Regions from separate parts of the Cryobacterium sp. TMN-39-2 genome, predicted to be linked through region 3. Evidence: riboswitches for the same ligand, from Rfam matches in the RefSeq annotation. Region 3 holds a riboswitch; each other region holds the start of a gene.
The links. A riboswitch is a leader RNA that binds a small molecule or an ion and turns the genes downstream of it on or off. The one in region 3 is predicted to bind thiamine pyrophosphate.
Positions count from the first base shown of each region.

Region 1 (5,733 bases), on a different contig from region 3:
GGCCTCGCGCTGCTGGCCACCGGTGCCGTCGTCGGTCTGCTCTCCGGCGGTCCGCCGCTGAAGCGTGCGCTGCGTCAGCTTGTGATCGGCTTCGGAGCCGCCGGGGTCACCTACCTGCTCGGCCTGCTCTTCGGCACCACCGTCGCCTAGCGCCCGGCCCAGCGCCGCAACTGTTGCCGGTGCGGACAAATGGTCCCGGTGTGCCGGGCGCACTTGTCCGAACGAGCAACAGTTGGTCGGCGTGGGCGGACGCGGCGGCGGCGGTCAGCGGCGGTCGTCGCGGCCGGTGAGGGCCAGCAGCCGGGACTGCAGCGGAGCGTCCTCGGGCATCGGCACCGGGGAATCGAACAGGCCACTGGCCTCCAGCGCATCCCGCTGCGGCTCGAACACCGTCCAGACCGCCTCGATCAGAGCAGGGTCCAGGGTCTCCTCGGCCGCCGTCGCCCTGGCCAGGTCCCAGGAGTGAATCGTCACGTCGGAGACCTGCTCGCGCAGGTAGTCCAGCACCGTGACGGTGTCGTAGGAGAGCTGCACCGACGCATCCGCAGGCGCCGCCTGCCACGCCGCGGTGGCCAGTGAGGAGTGCGTGTGCCATTCGGCAACGAGGTCGTCCCCGAGCGGGTCGACGCGGCGCCGGGCCTGGTCCAGGGTCAGCCCGGCCAGCAGCGGCGGGATCCACTGCTGCTCCCGAACGACGTGGCGCACCAGATCACCGACGGTCCACTCCTTGTCGGGCGTCGGAGCGTTCCAGTCGTCCACGGCTGCGATGCGCCGGCCGAATTCACGGTGCGCCTGTTTCTGCAGGGTGTACCAGTCGATCGCCGGGGCAGCGCTGGCGGAGGTGGTGTCAAGCACAGTTTTTTCGGACAGAGTCTTTTCAAGCACAGTGGGCTCACTTCGTTGATTGTCGTGCGGCATCCGCCCAGAGGGGAAAGTCCGTGCTGGGTGCAACGACGCTCGGCCCGCGGGCATTCCGGGTCCGCCGGAAATCTCGCCGTCAGTGCGAGAAGTTCCGCCGTAGAAGCTAGGTTCGACAGAGAACACCGCCGGGCTCTGTCCTCGGCCCTACCGCGACGAGGTCCACATGCCAGCTTCCAGTGCCCCGGGTTCCATCGCCGTCATGCTGCCGCGAGACCTGCCCGCAGCGCAGTTCGTGGCTTACGCGCGCCGCGCCGAGGAACTGGGTTTCACCGAGATCTGGGTGGTGGAGGACTGTTTCTTCCGCGGCGGCATCGCCCAGGCCGCCGTGGTGCTCGCCGCCACCACGACCATAGTTGTGGGAATCGGGATCCTGCCCGCCGCAGCCCGGAACCCCGGCTTCGCGACCCTCGAGATCGCCACCCTCGCCGAACTTTTCCCGGGTCGACTGCAGGTGGGCATCGGGCATGGCATGCCCGTCTGGATGCGGCAGACCGGCAGCTGGCCGACCAGCCCCCTGGCCATGCTCGCCGAGAACATCGACCTCATGCGTGCCCTGCTGCGCGGGGCCTCCATCACGACAGCCGGCCGCTACGTTCAGGCGGATGCCGTGGCCTTGGCCGGTCCGCCGTCCACGGTGCCGCCGATCCTAGCGGGCGTGCGCGGACCGAAGTCCTTGCAACTGGCCGGCGCCTGCGCCGACGGGGTGGTGCTGGCCGAGCCCGTCACCCCCGAATACCTCGCTGCCGCGATCGGTGCCCTCGATGCCGGCCGCGACGCTCCGCCGGAGGGCTTCGGGTTCCCCGGCCTCCGCCCCCCGTCGGCGGCCCGTCACGTGGTGGCCTACAACGCGGCCGCCGTCGACGAGGACCCCGCCGTGGCCCGCAACCTGGTGCGCCCGGCTCTTGAGCGGATCGGCGACCCCGATTGGGCCCCGCACATCACGGTGCTGCCCTTCGCGGAGGAGTTCGCCGCCCTGCGCTCGGCCAGCGCCAGCCGGGCTGACTTCGCGGCAGCGATGCCCGAGAGCTGGGTCGATCAGCTCGCGGTGGTCGGCACCGCCGCATCCGCTCGCCGCCGCATCGATGAGCTGCACACCGCCGGAGCCACGAGCGTTGTCCTCATCCCGGCCGGTCCCGACCCTGTGAAAGCGCTGGAGTCGCTGGCCACGGTCCTGTCGGTCCGGGCTGGTGCCGCCTAGGCTGACACCAAAGCGAAGGAGCAGACTCATGGGATTCCTCGATCGCCTCCTGGGCCGACCCGAACAACCGGAGCCGCCCCGCACCGCGCCGGCCCCGCAGCGCACCGACGACGAGATCGCCGTGGAACGCTACAGGTACCTCTTGCGCACCGCACCGCCGGAGACCATTGAACAGGTGCACACCGAAGCGTTCAGCAAGCTCACCGACGAGCAGCGCGACCTGCTCTTCCAGCAGCTGACCGAGAACGCGATGGAGGGTGAGCGCCCGGCGAACGCCGAACCGGCCACCCTGGCCAAGTCCGCCACCCGGGCCGAACTCCGCCAGCCGGGCACCCTGGACCGGGTCTTCGGCGGCGACCAGGCCGGCGGCCGGCAGGGCCCGGGCTTCGGCAGCATGCTCGGCGCTTCCCTGCTCGGTACCGTGGCCGGCTACGTCGTCGGCTCGGCGCTGGTGGGCGCGTTCCTGCCCGATATGGGCGGTGAGGCGGATGCGGCCGGTGACGCCGGCACCGACTCGGGCGCCGAGACCACGGCGGACTCAGGCGATTCCGGCGGCGATTTCGGTGGTGACTCCGGCGGCGGTTTCGGTGGTGACTCCGGCGGATTCGGCGATTTCGGCGGCGGTGGAGATTTCGGCGGTTTCTAGCTCGATGCCGACCCCTCCTGCCTGTACTCTCGAAGGTAGCTTCGAGTTGGTTCCGGCCGGAGCGGCAGAAGGGTGTGGTGCGGCGTGAGCAGGCAGGATGGCAGCGACCGGCAGACCACCGGCGCCGATGTCGACGACACAACCGCCACCATGCTGCACATCGACATGGATGCGTTCTTCGCGTCCGTCGAGTTGCTCGACCACCCCGAACTCGTGCACCTCCCCGTCGTCATCGGCCACCGCTCCGGTCGGTCCGTGGTGACAGCGGCCAACTACGTCGCCCGCAAGTACGGGGTCAACTCGGCTATGCCGATGGCCATCGCCCTGCGCCGCTGCCCGGCCGCCATCGTGCTCGAGCCGCACATGGGCCGGTACGTGGAGGTGTCCCGCCAGGTGATGGGCATTTTCACCGACATGACGCCGATGGTCGAGCCGCTCAGCATCGACGAGGCGTTCCTGGATGTCGCGGGCGCCCGGCGTGTGCACGGTTCACCCGCCGAGATCGGCCGGAAGATCCGCGCCCGCGTGTTCGCCGAGACCGGACTCACCTGCTCGGTCGGCGCCGCGTCGACCAAATTCGTGGCCAAGCTGGCCTCCGGACGGGCCAAGCCCGACGGGCTGCTGGTCATCCCCGCGGAGGACACCATCGCTTTCCTGCATCCGCTGCCCGTCGGCGCCCTCTGGGGGGTGGGCGCCAGCACCGAACAGGCGCTGCTCGGGCTCGGGCTGCGGCACGTGAGCGATATCGCGCACGCCCCCCTCGAGATGCTGCAGCGTGCCGTCGGCGTCGCCAGCGCGCACAAACTGCACGATCTGTCCTGGGGTATCGACCCGCGCACGATCAACCTCGAACGCGAGGAGAAAAGCGTCGGCCACGAGGTGACCTTCGAACATGACGTCACCGATGTCGCCCGGTTGCGCAGCGAACTCCTGCGCCAAGCGGATGCGGTGGCCGCCAAGCTGCGCGGCAACGGCCTCGTCGCACGGACTGTGGTGCTCAAGCTCCGCTACGCCGACTTCAGCACGGTGACCCGGTCGCGCACCCTGGCCGAGCCCACCAACGTGGGCCGGCGGATATACGAGGAGGTCACCGCGAGCTTCGACGTGCTCGCGGCCCGCGGCATCCGGGTGCGCCTGATCGGAGTGCGGGCCGAGCAACTCGGCTCCGGCGACGGCGCCGGCATGGGCCTGTGGGACGATGACGACGACTGGCGGGAAGCCGAACTGGCCGTGGACACCGTCACCGCCCGGTTCGGCCGGGGGATCGTGCGGCCGGCCTCGCAGCTGGGCGGCGGGAGTGCTCCGAAGCGTGATGTCCATCCGTTCGGAACACCGAACGCCGGGACGCCGCAGGGAGAGGGGGAGTAGCCTCTCACCATGACTAATCTCGCCTTGAAGCTCGCAGAAAACGCTCGATCCATCGGCGTCAGGTCGGCCTACGGAGACCCCGTGCAGATCGAGGGCGTCACGATCGTTCCGGTGGCCCTGGTGCAGTACGGCTTCGGCGGTGGCGGCGAAGGTGACGAGTCCGCGGCGGCCGGCGGTGGCGGCGGTGGCATGGCCATCCCGATCGGCGCTTACGTGAAGTCCGGCGGAGCGGCCCGCTTCGAACCGAATGTGATTTCGCTGCTGGCCGTCGGCATCCCCTTCGTCTGGGTCGCCGGCAAGGCCATCGCGCGCATCATCCGCGCGCTCAAGCGCTAGCACCAGCAGCGAGATCGTCGCGCGCAGAAATTGTCGTGCGACGCCTTGCAGTGCCCAGATGCGCCCGGGGAGTTCTATACTCGAAGCTGAACACGGGAGTCCGGTGAACCGGGCTGAGAGGAAGCTACTTCAGCTTCGACCGTCGAACCTGATCTGGATCATGCCAGCGCAGGGAGGCTTCTCAATCCCGTGCCCAGTATTCCTCTACGGAAAGGGCACGTACAGTGCACGCGTCAATCAACACCCAGCCTTCCAGGACTTCGTCCGCCACCACTCCCTCCACGTCGCGGAAACCGCGGGTGCTGAAATGGCGGGTCGTCGACATCGTCGTGGCCAGCGTCATCGGCGTCGCCAGCGGCGTGATCTTCTGGGCATGGGGCCTGGCCTGGTCGCCGCTGAGCGCCCTCCTGGCCTTCACCCCCGGGCTCGAAGGACTCCTGGCCGGCGGCTGGCTGTTCGCCGGGGTGCTCGGCGGACTCATCATCCGCAAGCCCGGTGCGGCCGTCTACACCGAGGTCGTCGCCGCCGTCGTCTCGATGCTCATCGGCACCCAGTGGGGCTTCTCCACCCTGATCTGGGGTGTCGTCGAGGGGCTGGGCGCGGAGATCGTGCTGGCCCTGTTCTTGTACGCCAACTGGCGCCTGGGCGTGGCCCTCCTGGCCGGCGCCGGCGCGGGCATCGCCGTGGGTCTGCTCGACACCACCTTCACCAGCTACGCGGCCCTCGACATCGGCCCCAAGATCGTCTACCTGGTTTCCGCCGTCGTCTCCGGTACCGTGCTCGCCGGGCTGCTGTCCTGGCTGGCGGTGCGCGGACTCGCCCGCACCGGCGCGCTGAGTCGGTTCGCCGCCGGCCGGGAATCGGGCCCGACCGACCGGGTCGACACCCAGCCCGCCCGGTGACCCGCACCGGATGCCCGCTCCGCGTCGCCGAGGCCCGGCCGTGACCGGCGCCAGGGTCACGGCCTCCGGCTGGGGCTGGCGGCACGCCGGCCGGTCCCGCCCCGCGGTCTCCGGGCTCGATCTCGACATCCGCCCGGGGGAGCGGGTGCTCGTGCTCGGACCCAGCGGCGCCGGCAAGAGCACGCTGATGCACGCCCTCGCCGGTGTGCTCGGCGATGACGAGGACGGCGACGAGACCGGCGAACTCCTCATCGACGGCCGCCGCCCCAGCGCGTCCCGCGGCCGGGTGGGCCTCGTGCTGCAGGACCCGGACTCGCAGGTCGTGCTCGCGAGGGTGGGCGACGACGTCGCCTTCGGCTGTG
Region 1 is NZ_SOFX01000027.1:353,216-358,948, reverse strand. Features, by position in the region: gene E3O57_RS09790 (VIT1/CCC1 transporter family protein) at 1-150, shown strand, start outside; gene E3O57_RS09785 (TIGR03086 family metal-binding protein) at 265-855, opposite strand; gene E3O57_RS09780 (LLM class flavin-dependent oxidoreductase) at 1,085-2,119, shown strand; gene E3O57_RS09775 (hypothetical protein) at 2,148-2,765, shown strand; gene dinB (DNA polymerase IV) at 2,850-4,133, shown strand; gene E3O57_RS09765 (hypothetical protein) at 4,143-4,469, shown strand; TPP riboswitch at 4,552-4,662, shown strand; gene E3O57_RS09760 (ECF transporter S component) at 4,694-5,371, shown strand; gene E3O57_RS09755 (ABC transporter ATP-binding protein) at 5,382-5,733, shown strand, end outside.
Region 1: it holds a riboswitch for thiamine pyrophosphate, as region 3 does, so the genes downstream of both, E3O57_RS09760 (ECF transporter S component) here and E3O57_RS04880 (hypothetical protein) in region 3, are expected to answer to the same signal.

Region 2 (5,733 bases), on a different contig from region 3:
TCGCCGCGCAGCTGGGCTGGGCGCTCGCGATCGCCGGGTTCCTGATCGCCGTGCTCGCCCCGGTCACCGGCGCCCGCTCGGACTCCTCCGGCCGGCGCAAGTTCTGGCTCGGCGTGAACACCTTCATCGTGGTTGGCCTCACCGCCGGCATGTTCTTCGTGCTGCCCACTCCGGAGTACCTGCTGCTCGGCCTGGTGCTGCTGGCCGCCGGCAATGTGTTCTTCGAGCTCGCCGGGGTCAGCTACAACGCCATGCTCGCGCAGGTCTCGACGCCACGCACCATCGGCAAGGTGAGCGGTTTCGGCTGGGGCATGGGCTACATCGGTGGCATCGTGCTGCTGCTGATCGTGTACTTCGGCTTCATCAGCCCCGAGGTGGGCCTGTTCGGCGTCACCAGCGAAAACGGGCTGGCGGTGCGGGTGACGATGCTCATCGCCGCCGCGTGGTTCGGCCTGTTCGCGCTGCCGCTGCTGTTGCGGGTGCCCGAATACCGGGCGCCGGATGCCGCGAAGCGCGCCAAGGTCGGCTTCTTCCAGTCCTACGTCGAACTGGGCCGCGACGTGGCCAAGCTCTGGAAGACCAACCGCCAGGTGGTCTACTTCCTGTTCGCCAGCGCCATCTTCCGTGACGGCCTGGCCGGCGTCTTCACCTTCGGCGGGGTCCTCGCCGCGTCGGCGTTCGGCTTCTCCCCCGGCGAGGTGATCATCTTCGCGATCGCCGCGAACGTGGTGGCCGGCGTCGCCACCATCAGCGTGGGCGTGCTCGACGACAGGCTGGGTGCCAAGCCCGTCATCGTCACCGCCCTGGTGGGCCTCATCGTCAGCGGCAGCCTGGTGTTCCTGCTGCACGACGGCGGCCAGATCGTCTTCTGGACCGCCGGCCTGGCCCTGTGCCTGTTCGTGGGGCCCGCCCAGTCGGCCAGCCGCACCTTCCTGGCCCGGATCATCCCGGCCGGCAGGGAGGGCGAGGTGTTCGGCATGTACGCCACCACCGGTCGTGCCGCCAGCTTCCTGGCCCCCACGGCGTTCGCACTGGCCGTGACCATTTTCGGCGAAACCTACTGGGGCATCCTGGGCATCGTGCTGGTGCTTGTCATCGGCTTGCTGTTGTTGCTGCCGGTCAAGGCCCGGCAGAACCAGATGGGCTGAGCCCTCGAGGCGGTGGCTCCGGATGCGTTCCGGCCGCCGCCCAGAGCGCGTGGAAGTGGTTGATCGGGCCGTGCCCGCCGCCCACCTCGAGCCGGTCGGCGGAGGCCACGCTGTCGCTGAGCCAGGCCTTCGTCTCGGTCAGCGCCCGCGGCCAGTCCCGGTGCCGGGCCGCCAGCGTGGCCAGGGCCGACGACATCGAACAGCCGGTGCCGTGGGTGTTCACGGTGTTGATGCGCGGCGCGGAGACCTGCACGATGCGGGCCCGCCCTGGCTCGGTGCCGGCCGCGTCGACGAGGGCATCCGGGCAGGCCGGACCGGCCAGGTGGCCGCCCTTGACCAGCACCCGGGTGCCGCAGGCGCGGGAGAGCCGCTCGCCCTGCTCGAGGGCCGCTGCCCAGTCGGCGGCCTCGGGTTCGTTCACGAGCACGGCCAGCTCGGGCAGGTTCGGGGTGACCAGGTGAACCAGCGGCACCAGGGCGCGGAGCGCGGCCTCGGCGGACGCGTCGAGCAGCCGGTCGCCGCTGGTGGCGATCATCACCGGGTCGAGCACGATCACGGATGGCCGCACCCGGGCCAGCCACGCGGCCACGGCCTCGATGAGGTCGGCCTGGCCGAGCATGCCGATCTTCACGGCGTCGATGGTGACGTCGTCGCTGACCGCGTCGAGCTGTTCCACGAGGAAGGACACCGGTGGGATGTGCACCGAACGCACCCCGCGGGTGTTCTGGGCGACGAGCGCGGTGACCACGGCCATGCCGTAACCGCCGTTGGCGGCGATGCTCTTGAGGTCGGCCTGAATCCCGGCGCCGCCGGTGGGGTCGGTGCCGGCGATGCTGAGCACCCGGGGGATCTCCCTCGGCCCGGTCATCGGGTCCACTCCCGGTGCAGGGCGCTGGCAGCGGCGCGGGCATCCGGAGCGGCACAGACGGCCGACACCACGGCCACCCCGGCGGCCCCGGCCCGGCGCAACGGCCAGACGTCCGCGAGCCCGATGCCGCCGATCGCGACGCAGGACAGCGCACTCGTGGCGGCCAGCGCGGCGAAACCGGGCACCCCGAGCACGGGCGGATGGTCGGGTTTGGTGCTGGTGGCCCGGATGACGCCGACGCCCAGGTAGTCCACGGTGCCGGCGGGCAGCGCGAAGACCCTGTCAAGCTCGGCCGGGGTGTTGGCGGTGATGCCCACAATCGCGTCGGAGCCGACCCTGTCGCGCACTCTGGCCACGGCTTCGTCGCCCTGGCCCACGTGCAGGCCGTGCACGGCGGCGCGCTCGGCGAGCGCCCGCAGGTACACGTCGACCCTGTCGTTGACGACCACGGTGGCGCGGTCACCGACCGCGTCGGCCACCTGCAGCAGCAGGCGCAGCACGTCGTCGTCCGACCCGGTCTTGTCGCGCACCTGCACGGTGGTGATGCCGCCGGCGACGGCGTCGATCACGGTTCTCAGCACGCCCCTGGCACCGCACAGGGCGGTGTCGGTGACGAGGTAGAGCGAGAGATCGCTCACCCTAGCCGCGCCCGGTCGATGACGGTGGCGCCGTCGAGGGAGTGCAGCCGGTCGAGGAAGTGCGCCGCGAAACTGCCCGGCCCGGCCGCGTCGGCGGCGGCGAGCTCCGCGGCAACGGTGTACAACAGCGTGGCGACGGCGGTCGCGGCGAGCGATGCGCCGGGTTCGTCCCGGTCGACGAGCGAGAGCACGGCGGCGGTCACCGCGCCGAGCGCGCATCCGCCGCCGGTGACCCGGGTGAGCAGCACGTGACCGTTGGCCACCCGGATGGTCTGCGAACCGTCGGTGATGAGGTCGACCGCGCCCGACACGGCCACGCTCGCTCCGGTGCTGCGGGCGAGCAGGGCGGCGGCGTCGGCGGCGCCCTCCGGCGAGTCGGTGGCGTCCACGCCTCGGCCGCCGGTGCCCAGCTGGGCCAGGGCGATGATCTCCGACGGGTTAGCGCGGATGGCCGTGGGCCGGAAGTGCAGCAGCTCGCGAGCCAGCCCGGTGCGCACCGGCAGCACGCCGATCGCGACGGGGTCGAGCACCCAGGGGGTGCCGGCGGCGTGTGCGGCCGACGCGGCCTCGAGCATCGCAGTGCGCTGCTCGGCGTGCGGGGTGCCCACGTTCACCAGCACTCCGGAGGCCACCCCGGCGAACGGTCCGGCCTCGGTGGGCACGTCCACCATCGCGGGCGCGGCTCCCAGGGCCAGCAGCACGTTGGCGGTGAAGTTGGTCACCACCGCGTTGGTGAGGCACTGTACGAGAGGTTGGCTCTCGCGCAGACGGTCGAGCAGATGGGCAGCATTCTCTGGTGTCAGACGGATGGTCATCCGGGACATCCCTTCGCTAGTACGAACTAGATCAGGTTCAACGGGTGTTTTCTCAGCCCCGGCCGTTTGGCAGGGCACCCCGTGTCACTACCGAAACCCTAGCGGCCGGATTGTTCACACCCGGACTAGTAGTCGAAATCGTCGACGGCGAACCACGGCACCGGCACCGCCGGGTCCAGAAGCGCGAGCGGATCCACCTCGAACGTCTCCAGCACCACGCTGACGCCGGGTGACACGAGCGCCTCCACACCGACATCGCCGACGACGGGTAGCCTGACCATTCCGCCACCCTGCCGGACGGCGGCCGTGAGGGCTGCTACGAGCGCGGTCACGTCGCACGAGCTGCGCAATCGGAACAGGCGCTCGCCGACCGTGAGGGTGTGAGCCTGCATGACATCTCCCTCGGTGTAGACCTCACGCTAAGACCAAAGCGGCGACGTGTATACACGCTTGACAGCGCTGTGTCTTTGTCTGAAACCCTCCAGCGTTTACACCGGCGCACCCGGCACACTGGACCGATGACAACCACACTGCTGAACAAGGCCGAACTCCTCAACGCCCTGCACGTGCCCGGAACGCCACTGATCGTCACGAACGTGTGGGACGCGATCACCGCCAAGATCGTCTCCGAGACCCCGGGCGTGAAAGCCCTCGCCAGTGCCTCGCACTCGGTGTCCAACGTGCGCGGTCTGCCGGACGGCGAGGGCCTCACCGTCGACGAGGCCATCATCGCCGCCCGCATCATCACCGGAGCGACCGACCTGCCGGTCTCGGTCGACTTCGAGAAGGGCTACGCGGCGGATGCCGCGGGGGTCGCCCGCAACGTGCGCCGCCTGATCGAGGAGGCCGGGGCCGCCGGCATTAACATCGAAGACTCCGTGGGCGCCACCAAGGCGCCGCAGTTCGACATCCCCACCGCGGCCGCCCGGGTCGCCGCGGCGCGGGAGGGCGCCGAGGCGGCCGGAGTGCCCCTGGTGATCAACGCCCGCGTCGACACCCTCGCGGGCGGCGGCGAGTGGGCCGAGGCCGTTCAGCGTGCCAACGCCTATCTCGACGCCGGCGCCGACGTGATCTTCTTCCTCGGCCTGGGCGACGAAGACAAGGTCAAGCGCGCCCTCGACGAGGTGAACGGCCGCATCTCCGTGATCGGGAACCCCGGCGCCGTTCCCCTGGCGCGGCTGGCCGAACTCGGCGTCTCCAGGGTCAGCTTCGGCCCAGGCACCCTCGGCCTGGCCCTCGCCGCGTTGCAGCGCGCCGCCGCCCAGCTCACCGCGCTCGGCGATTACCCCGACGACCTCGGCTTCCCCTTCGAGCTCTAACCCGGCTTCGGCGTGGGCGGCTCGGTACGGTGGGGTCATGCCAAGCTTCGCGTCGCACGATGAGACCGTTCTGCACTACGACGTTCTGACTCCGGATGCGGCGGGCGCGCCTGAGCGCCCGCCGCTGGTCGTGCTGGCCGGCGGGCCGGCCCGGCATCCGGAGTACCTGGGCGATCTGGCCGGGCTCACCCTCCTGCGCACCCTCGTGGTGCTGCACCAGCGGGGCGTGGGGGCGTCGTCGCCGTCGCCCACCGCGCCCGCCGCATCCTGGCCCGCCCTGGCCGACGACGTCGAGGCGCTCCGCCGGCACCTGGGGTTGGCCGAGATCGAGCTGCTCGGCCACTCGGCCGGCACCCGCGTCGCGCTCGCCTATGCGGCCCGCCACCCTCATCGGCTGGCAAGCCTGTGCCTGCTCACCCCACCCGCGCAGTGGCTCGTGACCGTCCCCGACGACAGCTCGCACATCATCACGGGGCACCGCGCCGAGCCCTGGTACGCCGATTACGTCGCGCACCGGATCGCGGCGACGGCGGCGAAGACCGCCTCCGACCTCAACCACCTGTTCCCCTACCTCGCCCCGATCGCCTGGTCGCGGTGGACGGCCCAGGCCCGGGAGCACGAGGCGACCGGCGCCTGGCATCCCGCGGCGCAGGACCTGTTCTTCGCCGGGGCCGACCCGGCGGGCATCCTGATCGGCCTGGCGCAGGTGCACTGCCCGGTTCTGGTGGTCGCGGGCGCCGACGACGGCCTCACCGGGCTGGCCCCGGTGCTGGCCGTCGCGGACCTGTTCACGAACGGCCGTGCCGTGACCATCGCCGGCGCGGGGCACTACCCGTGGGTGGAGCAGCCGCAGGCGTTCACCGCGGCGCTGGCCGGTTTCTACCGGCGCCCGGCGAACACGGCCTAGACCCTCCGAATCCGGCCGCCGCGGGGCGCGGCCGTCAG
Region 2 is NZ_SOFX01000042.1:20,958-26,690, reverse strand. Features, by position in the region: gene E3O57_RS15725 (MFS transporter) at 1-1,148, shown strand, start outside; gene thiD (bifunctional hydroxymethylpyrimidine kinase/phosphomethylpyrimidine kinase) at 1,120-2,016, opposite strand; gene thiE (thiamine phosphate synthase) at 2,013-2,654, opposite strand; gene thiM (hydroxyethylthiazole kinase) at 2,651-3,469, opposite strand; TPP riboswitch at 3,461-3,561, opposite strand; gene E3O57_RS15705 (hypothetical protein) at 3,595-3,861, opposite strand; gene E3O57_RS15700 (isocitrate lyase/phosphoenolpyruvate mutase family protein) at 3,988-4,788, shown strand; gene E3O57_RS15695 (alpha/beta fold hydrolase) at 4,826-5,695, shown strand; gene E3O57_RS15690 (ABC transporter ATP-binding protein) at 5,730-5,733, opposite strand, start outside.
Region 2: it holds a riboswitch for thiamine pyrophosphate, as region 3 does, so the genes downstream of both, thiM (hydroxyethylthiazole kinase) here and E3O57_RS04880 (hypothetical protein) in region 3, are expected to answer to the same signal.

Region 3 (5,733 bases):
TCAAAGCCGGCACCACCATCAACCCCAACGAGATGCTCGGCGGCCGCCGCCCCGCCGTGCAGATCCTCACCACCACCGCCACGACGGCCAGACCCGCCGCGCCCACAGGACCGGCCGCCGCCGACGACATCCTGATCTGCCTTCCCGGCCAAACCGGGCACGGCTACATCGAGGGCAACAACGCCCCGGTCTCCCCCGAAACCATCGAACGCCTCATCTGCGACTCGGGAAGTGTTGAGATCACCGTCGACGAGGTCAACCGGCCCCTGGACCTGGGCCACGAACAACGCCTGTTCAACCGGGCCCAACGCCAAGCCCTCGCCGCCCGCGACGGCGGCTGCCGGTGGCCCGGCTGCGACCGCCCACCGGCGTTCACCGAAGCCCACCACATCGAACACTGGCTCAGAGACCACGGCAGAACCGACATCAACCAGGGCATCCTGCTCTGCCCCGCCCACCACCTGCTGCTCCACAACCAGCACTGGCAGATCTTCGAAAACACCGGCCGCTACTGGCTCCGCCCACCCACAACCATCGACCCCGGCCAAGCACTCATCGAGATGCCCGGCCGCACCCGGGACGGACCGCCAAAAACAACAGCACCACCCAGGGCCTGATCCCGCAATCCGCGGATCGCCCACCCGTCGCCTGTCACACGCCAGCGCCGCCCGCCGCCCGCCGCTGCCACCCATCGACTGCCGCCCGTGCCGCCCGCCGCGTACCGCCAGCCACCTGCCACCTGCCACCTGCCACCTGCCACCTGCCACCTGCCGGGATTGTGCAGCGGCAGGGGTCGTCGCCGACTACCCCGCGCGGTACAGTCTGCGCGTGACGACAGACGACCACAGCTGCTGTGCACCCGCACACGAGGTGATGACCAACGCCCAACGGCCCGAGGCCGCGCCAGAGAAGTCCACTGGACACGTTACGCAGCACAGCGCCCGGCACGATGCCGTTGACTCTGCGACCGGGCTCGCCAGCCGGCATCATCTCGACCAGGCGCTGGTGCCGGCGCAGGTCTTCGCCATGGGCGACGCCGACGGCGCGGGCAATCCCGGTGACGGCGAGACCCCCGTGCACGAGGTGCGGCTGGATGCCTTCTCCATCGACACGACGACGGTCACCAACGCCGCCTTCGCCCGGTTCGTGGCCGATACCGGGTATCGCACCGAGTCGGAGCTGTTCGGCTACTCCGCGGTGTTCCACCTCGCGTTGCAGGCCGACCTCGATGACGTGGTCGGCCAACCCCCGCAGACACCCTGGTGGCTGGGGGTGCGCGGCGCGGACTGGGCGCATCCGGCCGGCCCCCGTTCATCGCTCGACGGGCTGGCCGAGCATCCGGTGGTGCAGGTGAGCTGGAACGACGCGCTGGCCTACTGCGCCTGGGCGGGGCGACGGCTGCCGACCGAGGCCGAGTGGGAGTGCGCGTCGCGCGGCGGGCTGGCCGGCCGGCGCTACCCGTGGGGAGACGAGTGGGAGGAAGGGCAGCGCTGCAACATCTGGCAGGGCCGGTTTCCCGCGGTGAACACCCTGGCCGATGGCTGGCTCAGCACCGCCCCGGTGCGGGAGTTCGCGCCGAACGGCTACGGCCTCTGGCAGAGCGTGGGCAACGTCTGGGAGTGGTGCGCCGACTGGTGGGCGGAGGGCTATTACGCGCACTCCCCCGCCGAGAATCCGGCCGGCCCGGCGACAGGCGAGCAGCGTTCGATGCGCGGCGGCTCGTACCTCTGCCACGACTCCTATTGCAACCGGTACCGCAACTCCGCTCGGGCCTCCAACACCGCGGATTCCGCGGCCGGAAACGTGGGCTTCCGCACCGTGGCGCTGACCTGAGCCGCCGCCGCCGAGGCACAACTCGTGCTCGATTCCGCCGGTGTGGCCGACCGCCTCGTGATTCCGGGGCGATCACCGGTCGGCGGCAGGGAATCGCAGGAGTCATGCATCCGCGGGTGCGGATGGTCGTGGTCTGCTACCCCGGCGCGTGCAGCCGGGGCGCGTCGAAGAAGAGCAACTCGAGGGCCGCCGACCGGGCGAACACGGCGCGCATGAGCGCCCGGTCGACGGCCGTCGCGGTGGCCGCCGCGGTGTCGGTGAGCAGGATGGCCTGCCGGGTCGCGGCCGCGAACCCCTCGTCGGCGTAGGTCTCCAGCCAGTCGGCGTACGGATGCGCCGCGTCGCGCCGGCTCGCCGTGAAGCCGGCGTGCAGGCGCTCGCCGACATCCGAGTAGAGCCAGTAGCAGGGCAGGACCGCTGCCAGCAGCACCGCATAGTTGCCTGCCGCGCTGACCGCGACCAGGTGGTCGACGTAGGACCGGGTCACCGGGCCGGGCGCCGGCCGCGTGTCATGGCCGGTCAGCCAGGTGCGGTGCAGCTCGAGTTCCACCTCGATGCAGTTGGCGGCGCCGGTAGCCCAGAATTCCCGTTCGGCGGGGGTGGGCGCCAGGACGCTCGCCTGCGCCAACACCCGGGAGTACGCGGCGAGGTAGAGGGCATCCTGGGCCAGGTAGTAGGCGAAGTGGCCGGCGGACAGGCTGCCCTCGCCGAGTTCCGAGATGAAGAGCAACGCATCGATGGCGGTGCGGGTTTCGGCGATGTCGGCCCAGAGCAGCCTGCTGAACGGTTCGGTGCGGTCCGGCTCCGGCTGCCGATCCGGGTCGGCGTCCCGGCGTGATTCGGCGGCGTGAACGTACATGGCGACATCCCTTCGCTAGTGCTAACTAGTCAGGTTCGACGGGTTTGGATCTCAGCGTCCGCATCCGGCGGAGGCACCCCGTGTCGCGTCCCACCCTAGCGGCCGGCAGGGCCGAAAGACTCTCGAACGCACCGGGCGCCGAACTGTACGCTGGACAGGCTGCTGCATTCTTCACCGGGTGAGCACGCGCTCCATGGCCGACGGGCCACCGGTCGTCGGCGTCGTCCTGGAAGGACACCGCACCATGCCTGACACCCCGACCGACACCACCATCGCGCCGCCCACGGTGTTGATCCTGGCGATCACGGCCTGCCCAACGGGCATCGCCCACACCTACATGGCTGCCGAGAAACTCGACGCGGCCGCCACCGAACTCGGCTACGAGATCCGGGTCGAGACGCACGGGTCCGTCGGCGTCGAAGGCACCTTCAGTCAGGCCGACATCGACCGCGCCGACGCTGTCGTCGTCGCCGCCGACACCCAGATCGACCTGTCCCGCTTCGGCGGAAAGCGCATGGTCTCCACCCGCGTCTCCGACGGCATCCACCGCCCGGCCGCGCTGATCGCCGAGGCGCTGGCCGCCGCCCCCACCGGCCGCGCCGCCGTGACCACGGATGCCCCGGCGAGCGCCGGGAAACGCGACATCGGCGGTTTCATCTACCGCGCTCTGATGAACGGCGTGTCGTACATGATCCCGTTCGTCGTCGTCGGCGGGCTGCTCATCGCGATCTCGCTGTCGATCGGCGGCGAGGCCACCCCGCAGGGACTCGTGATCCCCGAGGACAGCTTCTGGTTCACCATCAACCAGATCGGCGTGCTCGGCTTCACCCTGATGGTGCCGATCCTCTCCGGCTTCATCGCCTACGCGATCGCCGACCGGCCCGGGCTCGCACCGGGCATGATCTGCGGTTGGATCGCCACGACCGGCTCCTTCTACAACTCCGAATCGGGTGCCGGCTTCATCGGCGGCATCGTCACCGGTTTCCTGGTGGGCTTCGTGGCGCTGGGCATCAAGAAGATCCCCGTGCACCGCTTCATCAAGCCGATCATGCCGATCCTGGTCATCCCCGTGATCACCACCCTCGTCGTCGGCGGCCTGTTCGTGCTCGCACTCGGCCAGCCGATCGCCTGGGTGTTCTCCTCGATGACCGACTTCCTCTCCAGCCTCGACGGCGGCAGCGTCGTCGTGCTCGGCCTGATCCTGGGCGCGATGGTCGCGTTCGACATGGGCGGCCCGATCAACAAGACAGCGTTCCTGTTCGGTTCCGCGCTGATCGCCTCCGGCAACCCGGGCCCGATGGGCATGGTCGCCGCGGCCATCGCCGTGCCGCCGCTGGGCATGGGGCTGGCCACGGTCATCCGTCGCCGGTTCTTCACCCCGGTGGAACGCGAGGCCGGCATCGCCGCGCTGTTCATGGGCTTCTTCGGCATCACCGAGGGCGCCATCCCGCTCGCGGCGGCCCGCCCGCTGCAGGTCATCCCCGCGAACGTGCTCGGTGGCGCCGTCGCCGGTGCCATCGCCGCGATCGCCGGGGTCACCAACGCCGTGCCGCACGGCGGCCCGATCGTGGCCGTTTTCGGTGCCGTGAGCGGCGTGCCGATGTACTTCGTCGCGATTCTCTCCGGTGTGGCCGTCACCGCTCTGGTGTCGGTGCTGCTGATCGGCATCTCGGTGCGCAAGGTCGTGCCGGCGGATGCTGCCGCGGCCGCGCCCATCGGCACCGCTGCGGACGCCGCTGTGCCGGTTGCCGCGCCGGGTGCTGCGGCGAGTGCCGTTTCGCCCGTGGCTGCGGCGCCGGTTCTTGCCGCGCCTGCTGCCGCCGAGCCGGTGGCCCCCGCCCCGAAGACCGTGCTCGACTACATCGACGAACGCACCATCGTGCTCGACATCGACGAGACCGACCGGGACGCCGTCATCCGTCGTCTGGCCGGTCTGATGCAGACCACCGGGCGGGTGCTCGACGTCGACGCCGTCGTGCAGGCGGCCATGGACCGTGAACTGATCAGCACGACCGGCATCGGCGAGGGCATCGCGATTCCGCACGCCAAGTCCGACGGCGCCACCTCCCCGGTGCTCGCGTTCGCGCGCAGCCGGGACGGCGTTGACTGGAACTCGCTGGACGAGGCCCCTGCGCACCTGATCTTCATGATCGCCGTGCCGGAGGCCGCCGCCGGCACCGAGCACCTCAAGGTGCTCGCCCAGCTGTCCCGCAGCCTGATGAAGCCCTCGTTCCGCGCCTCGATCGAGATGGCGGCCACCCCGGCCGACGTGCTCGCGGCACTGGCGTCCTCGGTGCGGCCGGCGACTCCCGCCGCGCACTAGCCCCCATCCTGGACCGCACGTAGGGGCGGACTTTTTCGGGAAACGCCGCCGCGCGCGCCTGCGCAACCCGGCGTTTCTCGAATATCTCCGCCCTTACGTACCGAGTTCGGCCGAGTCGGCCCGGTCGGCCGCCGCCGCCGCCCGAGTGGATGCGGCGCTACCGCGCGCTCCCGGCCGGCGCATCCCTCTGACCCGCCCGGGTTGTTCGCAGGGCGATGCCCGCCGCGGCGAGGCCGAGCGAAGCCAGGACGAGTGCCGTGTGACTCCAGCCCGAGGTGGCGAGGACCGTGCCTCCGCTGGCTGCGGCCCAGGTGCAGCTACGGCCCAGCGGCCACCAGGAGAAGCTGCCGCTGACAACGTCGGCGCGCTCCGACAGCTCGGCGAGAGGAGAGAACGGCCCCTCCACGGCGCAGGCGTAGTCCAGGCCGCCGTGCACCGCAACGAGGTACGCGCCGGAGGTGGCGATAGCGGCAAGACAGAGACCGGCCGCGATGAGGACGGCACCGAATCGTGAACGCTCCGAGGCGGACAGCCGCTGCGTCCCGATGTCCCGAGGGAGGAGCGCCGTACGCCCGAGGAGCACCGCGATGAGGCCGATCCAGAGCGGGCCACCGGCCAGGGTGAAGCCGAGGATCGCGGCTGCGAGGACCGCGGGACCGCCGGCAGCGCCCGGTTCACCGGGAATCCACTCGGCCGCAAGGAGCAATGACAGCGCCGC
Region 3 is NZ_SOFX01000014.1:28,982-34,714, forward strand. Features, by position in the region: gene E3O57_RS04870 (HNH endonuclease signature motif containing protein) at 1-617, shown strand, start outside; gene E3O57_RS04875 (formylglycine-generating enzyme family protein) at 829-1,833, shown strand; gene E3O57_RS04880 (hypothetical protein) at 1,970-2,692, opposite strand; TPP riboswitch at 2,683-2,783, opposite strand; gene E3O57_RS04885 (fructose-specific PTS transporter subunit EIIC) at 2,871-5,015, shown strand; gene E3O57_RS04890 (hypothetical protein) at 5,173-5,733, opposite strand, start outside.